2 linked regions of the Eleftheria terrae genome follow. The protein of the gene in region 2 binds, or shares a complex with, the protein of the main gene of each other region. Links are inferred from orthologs where the notes say so. Each region holds a gene or a part of one and is shown on either strand. Other genes may lie near its edges. The genes, in order: metK and groL.

What was found.
Region 1: the proteins of groL (region 2) and metK are in contact, whole or in part, in a cryo-EM structure (PDB 8P4O), measured with the Escherichia coli proteins. The link is inferred for Eleftheria terrae from one-to-one orthologs.

The regions. Positions count from the first base shown.
Region 1 is NZ_CP106951.1:4,285,637-4,288,766, reverse strand. Bases 282-3,095 are described here. They hold metK (methionine adenosyltransferase), read left to right. Parts: upstream 282-1,006; coding sequence 1,007-2,185; downstream 2,186-3,095. Other genes in these bases: N7L95_RS19180 (peptide chain release factor 3), read right to left, coding at 3,060-3,095; N7L95_RS19185 (HAD family hydrolase), read right to left, coding at 2,273-3,052; N7L95_RS19195 (lysophospholipid acyltransferase family protein), read right to left, coding at 282-831. Also shown: more of N7L95_RS19195, read right to left, coding at 1-281; more of N7L95_RS19180, read right to left, coding at 3,096-3,130. UniProt on the Escherichia coli protein: Catalyzes the formation of S-adenosylmethionine (AdoMet) from methionine and ATP.
Region 2 is NZ_CP106951.1:2,225,360-2,228,533, forward strand. Bases 311-3,168 are described here. They hold groL (chaperonin GroEL), read left to right. Parts: upstream 311-848; coding sequence 849-2,489; downstream 2,490-3,168. Other genes in these bases: groES (co-chaperone GroES), read left to right, coding at 500-790; N7L95_RS09710 (methyl-accepting chemotaxis protein), read left to right, coding at 2,744-3,168. In the rest of the region: N7L95_RS09695 (PQQ-dependent sugar dehydrogenase), read left to right, coding at 1-215; more of N7L95_RS09710, read left to right, coding at 3,169-3,174.

The sequences.
Region 1 (3,130 bases), 2.1 Mb from region 2 along the record:
GCGGTGATAGCCCCAGAGGTACTGCTGGGGGCACTGGAGGATGAGTCGTTCCATCGCTTGGTTGATCTGGGCGGCGGCCGATTGTGCTTGATCCTCGCCCGCTTCCGGCAGCGGCTCGTCCAATGCGCTCACATGCACCAGGTAGCCCCGTCCACGCGGCAGTCGCTCGCCCCAGGTCAGCAGCACCCGGGCGCCGGTCTGCTGAGCCAGCCGGGCAGCCAGCGTCATGGTGTAGGCCGGGCGGCCGAAGAACGGCGCCCACACGCCCAGCCCTTCCGGTGGCACCTGGTCCGGCAGCAGGCCCACTGCCTGCCCCTGGCGCAGCGCACGGATCATCTGCCGCACGCCGGCCAGCGTCGCCGGCGCCGTGGCCAGTCCGGGGCGCTGGCGCCCGCCATCGACGATGGGACGGATGGCCGCCTTGCGGGCCGGCCGGTACAACACCGTCAACGGGCCGTGCCGCGGCCCGAACAGCTCGGCATACGACTGCGCCGTCACCTCGAAGCTGCCGAGGTGCGGCGTGAGGAAGATCACGCCGCGGCCGGCGGCGTAGGCCTCATGGATCAATTCGCTGCGGGTCCATGTCACCCGGTCGCCGAACGGCCGGTCGGCCGGACGCATCCACAGCCAGGGCAGCTCCATCACCATCTGCCCCGCCGCCGCGATCGCCGGACGCACCCGGGCCCACGGCAGGCCGGCCTGCGTGACGTTTTCGCGGAAACGGCGACGGTAGGTCGGCGAGCCCCACCAGGTCAGCCAGCCAAGAATGGAGCCAAAGACGTGCAAAACCCTCAGGGGGCACCGAGAAAGCAAGCGAAAGAGAGTGAGCATGTTTCTATAATCGCGCGGTCGCCGGTTTAAAGAACAACTTGCGGGGCGGCGCGGGGTCCAAGGATAGCGAGGCCTCGCTGGACATTGGTCCAACAAGTACCGCTAAAGCGTTCGCCGCACCTCCAAACACCTGTGCCGGCAACGCGTCCCAGGGTCAACTTATTGGAGTCACACCGTGGCGAACGATTTTCTCTTCACTTCTGAATCCGTGTCCGAGGGTCATCCGGACAAGGTGGCCGACCAGATCTCGGACGCCATCCTAGACGCGATCTTCGAGCAGGACCCGCGCTCCCGCGTGGCGGCCGAGACCCTGTGCAACACCGGCCTGGTGGTGCTGGCCGGCGAAATCACCACCAACGCGCATGTCGACTACATCCAGGTCGCACGCGACACCATCAAGCGCATCGGCTACGACAACACCGAGTACGGCATCGACTACAAGGGCTGCGCGGTGCTGGTGGCCTACGACAAGCAGAGCAACGACATCGCCCAGGGCGTGGACCACGCCTCCGACGACCACCTCAACATGGGCGCCGGCGACCAGGGCCTGATGTTCGGCTACGCCTGCGACGAAACGCCCGAGCTGATGCCCGCGCCGATCTACTACGCCCACCGCCTGGTCGAGCGCCAGGCGCAGCTGCGCAAGGACGGCCGCCTGCCCTGGCTGCGCCCGGACGCCAAGAGCCAGGTCACGATGCGCTACGTCGACGGTCGCCCGCACAGCATCGACACGGTGGTGCTGTCCAGCCAGCATTCGCCGGAGATGAGCGACGGCACCAAGATGAAGCCCGAGTTCATCGAAGGCGTCATCGAAGAGATCATCAAGCCGGTGCTGCCGGCCGAGTGGCTGAAGGAAACCCGCTACCTGGTCAACCCGACCGGGCGTTTCGTGATCGGCGGCCCGCAGGGCGACTGCGGCCTGACCGGCCGCAAGATCATCGTCGACACCTACGGCGGCGCCTGCCCGCACGGCGGCGGTGCGTTCTCGGGCAAGGACCCGTCCAAGGTCGACCGCTCGGCCGCCTATGCCGCCCGCTACGTGGCCAAGAACATCGTCGCGGCCGGCCTGGCGCGGCAGTGCCAGATCCAGGTGGCCTATGCCATCGGCGTGGCCCAGCCGATGAACATCACGGTCTACACCGAAGGCACCGGCAAGATCCCCGATGACAAGATCGCGGCCCTGGTGCGTGAGCACTTCGACCTGCGGCCCAAGGGCATCATCCAGATGCTGAACCTGCTGCGCCCGATCTATTCCAAGACGGCCGCCTACGGCCACTTCGGCCGCGAAGAGCCCGAGTTCAGCTGGGAAGCCACCGACAAGGCAGCCGCCCTGCGCGCCGCCGCCGGCCTGTAAGGCGTGCGCAGCCTGCCGCATGGCAGGCCCGGCCCCGCCTTCCAGGCACCAGGACGCCGCCCCGGCCACCCGGCCCGGGCGGCTTTTTCATGCCCGCGCCGCGATCAGCGCCCGCGCCAGCTCGGCAAAACCGCGGCCGCGCTCCGCCCGGGTCACATAGCGTGGCAGGTGTGCCAGCCGGGGCACGAAGCGCGCGATGTTGGCCACGCCCACGCTGTGGCGGAAGCGTTCGAACATCACCTGGTCGTTGGTGGAGTCGCCGACGTAAGCCCAGCGGTCGAGTTCGGCAAAGAGGTCAACGCCGAGCAATTCCCGAGCAATCCAGACCGCGCCGGTCCACTTGCTGTGGCTGCCGATCCAGCCGTTGACATGGATGGAGCTGACCGTCGCGGTGAGCCCCTCGGAGCGCATCAGCGCCACCACCTGCTCGATGCGCTCTGGCGGCAGGCAGGCGAACTCGCCATGGTCGATGGCGATGTCGGTCAGGCGGCCCGCACTGTCCTGCGCCAGCGCGGCGCCCGGCACCTCGGCCAGCACCCGCGCCGCCACGTCGGCCAGGCGCCGGGCGTTGCGGGCGCGGGTCGCCGCGTCCTGCACGAACCACTGCCGCCCGTCGGGCAGCAGGGCCAGCGCGCCGTTCTCGGGCACGATGGCCGCCACCGGCCAGCGGCTGGCAAAGGGCAGCGACCAGCCCATCGGCCGGCCGGTGACCGCGATCACCACCAGGCCGCCCTCGCGCAGGGCATGCAGGGCCTGCAGCGCCTCGGGCTCGATGGCGCCGTCGCAGGTCAGCGTGTCGTCGATGTCGGTGAAGACGCCCCGCAGCGCCCGGCGCTCGCCGGGCGGCCAGTCGGCCAGCGGCCGCATGCGCGCCTCAGGCCGCTTTCTGCAGCACCAGCCCGGCGTGCTCGCGCAGCGGGTGGAAATGGATCTTCGGGAAACGCT
Region 2 (3,174 bases):
CGGTGGGCCAGCCGCAGGACGTATTGACCGGCTTCCTGAACGACACCGGCGAGGCGCAGGGCCGGCCGGTGGGCGTGGCGCTGGACAAGACCGGCGCACTGCTGGTGGCCGACGATGTGGGGAATGTGGTGTGGCGAGTGCGGGCCGGCACAGCGGCCGCACCGGCCTCCGCGCCAGCAGCCTCGGCCGCAGCGAACCCTGCGGCACCGCAGTAGCCAGTCCGGGGACTCCAGCCACCCCTGGATCGCACAGCCCGTCAACAGACTCGCCCCAAGCGCCTGCAGCCTCTCCTGGTGCAGGCCGCCCGCGCTGGCTCGTGCCGGCGCTGAACGGGCCGGCCTCTACATTCCCCTGTCCCTCCCTCTTGAATCGCCTTCGGCCGTCCCTATAATTGGTCCTGTTAGCACTCAACAGTAGCGAGTGCTAGTTGATGTCAACGAGCGCTCACTTGGCGCTCGTTCCTTCTCAGAAGTGCCTTCTCAGAATCCAAGGAGATGCAATGAAACTTCGTCCGTTGCACGATCGCGTGATCGTCAAGCGCCTCGAGAACGAAACCAAGACCGCTTCGGGCATCGTGATCCCCGACAACGCTGCCGAGAAGCCTGACCAAGGCGAAGTGCTGGCAGTCGGCGCGGGCAAGCGCAACGAGAAGGGCGACTTCGTGGCCCTGAACGTCAAGGTCGGCGACCGCGTGCTGTTCGGCAAGTACAGCGGCCAGACCGTCAAGGTCGACGGCGACGAACTGCTGGTCATGCGCGAAGAGGATCTGTTCGCCGTCATCGAGAAGTGATTCTCTGACCCGCGACACCTCTCATCCAACCAGTTCATAGCATTCGGAGAAATCAAACATGGCAGCTAAAGACGTCATTTTCGGCGGCGAAGCCCGTGCCCGCATGGTCGAGGGTGTGAACATCCTGGCCAACGCCGTCAAGGTCACCCTGGGTCCCAAGGGCCGCAACGTGGTGCTGGAGCGCTCCTTCGGCGCCCCCACCGTCACCAAGGACGGTGTGTCGGTCGCCAAGGAAATCGAGCTGAAGGACAAGCTCCAGAACATGGGCGCCCAGATGGTCAAGGAAGTCGCTTCCAAGACCTCGGACAACGCCGGTGACGGCACCACCACCGCCACCGTGCTGGCCCAGGCCATCGTGCGCGAAGGCATGAAGTACGTGGCCGCCGGCATGAACCCGATGGACCTGAAGCGCGGCATCGACAAGGCGGTCACCGCCCTGGTCGAGCAGCTGAAGGCCGCTTCCAAGCCCACCACCACCTCCAAGGAAATCGCGCAAGTCGGCTCCATCTCGGCCAACAGCGACGAATCCATCGGCAAGATCATCGCTGACGCGATGGACAAGGTCGGCAAGGAAGGCGTCATCACCGTCGAAGACGGCAAGTCGCTGGACAACGAGCTGGATGTCGTCGAAGGCATGCAGTTCGACCGCGGCTACCTGAGCCCCTACTTCATCAACAACCCCGAGAAGCAAAGCGCGCTGCTCGACAACCCCTTCGTGCTGCTCTACGACAAGAAGATCAGCAACATCCGCGACCTCCTGCCCACGCTGGAGCAAGTGGCGAAGGCCGGCCGTCCGCTGCTGATCATCGCTGAAGAAGTCGAAGGCGAAGCGCTGGCGACCCTGGTGGTCAACACCATCCGCGGCATCCTGAAGGTCGTGGCCGTCAAGGCTCCGGGCTTCGGCGACCGTCGCAAGGCCATGCTGGAAGACATCGCCATCCTGACGGGCGGCAAGGTCATCTCCGAAGAAGTCGGCCTGACGCTCGAGAAGGTCGCCCTGGCTGACCTGGGCCAGGCCAAGCGCGTCGAAGTGGGCAAGGAAAACACCACGATCATCGACGGCGCCGGCGCCGCTGGCGACATCGAAGCCCGCGTGAAGCAAATCCGCGTGCAGATCGAGGAAGCCACCTCCGACTACGACCGTGAGAAGCTGCAAGAGCGCGTGGCCAAGCTGGCCGGCGGTGTGGCAGTGATCAAGGTCGGTGCTGCGACCGAAGTCGAGATGAAGGAGAAGAAGGCCCGTGTCGAAGACGCGCTGCACGCCACCCGTGCCGCCGTCGAGGAAGGCATCGTGGCCGGCGGTGGCGTGGCCCTGCTGCGTGCCCGCCAGGCGGCTGGCCAGATCAAGGGCGACAACCCCGACCAGGAAGCCGGCATCAAGCTGATCCTGAAGGCCATCGAAGCCCCGCTGCGCGAAATCGTGGCCAACGCTGGCGACGAGCCGAGCGTGGTCGTCAATGCCGTGCTGAGCGGCAAGGGCAACTACGGCTTCAACGCTGCCAACGGCCAGTACGGCGACATGATCGAGATGGGCATCCTGGATCCGACCAAGGTGACCCGCACGGCGCTGCAAAACGCCGCCTCGGTCGCTTCGCTGATGCTGACCACCGAGTGCATGGTCGCCGAAGCCCCGAAGGAAGACGCACCTGCAGCCGGCGGCATGCCGGGCGGCATGGGCGGCATGGGCATGGACATGTAATGTCCGCCTGAGCTTCTCGCTCACTAAAAAGGGCCGCTGCACAGCGGCCCTTTTTTCATGGGGCTGCGGGCTTCGGCAGGCTGCCTGCCATGGTCGCGCTCCGAAGCCCCTAGGTATTTGGCTTAGGGGGCGCTAGTCGAACCTCGCATGAAGCACGGCCCTGGGCTGCCGAAATTGCTCTCATGCCCGCCCCGATCGCCCCCTCCCCGCTTCCGCAGCCGCCTGCGGCTTCCTCCCGGCGCGCTCGGCTGTGCGTGGCCCACGCTCCGCTGCTGGGCATGGCCGGGGCGGCCGCCGTGCTGATGGCGGCCGCCAGCCACCCGGCCGCCTGGGCGGCCGCCGTGCTGCTGAGCGCGCTCGGCCTGCTGGCCGGACGCGAGCTCGCCGTTGCACGGCGTGCCGAACAGGCCATGCTCAACCGCTACCTGGCCGAGCGCGAAGGGTTCGCCCAGGCACTCGCGCCGGTCTGGAGCGGCCACATCGAATCCTCCCGCGCGCAGATGGAATCGGCCATCTCCGCACTCGCCGAACGCTTTGGCGGCATCGTCGACAAGCTCGACCAGACCGCCCGTGCCACCACCGCCACCACCGGCAGCCGCGACAGCGGCGACCAGGGGGTGGTGGCCGTGTTCGCACGCAGCGAACACCAGCTCGACGCGGTCATTGCCTCCATGCAGGCCGTGAT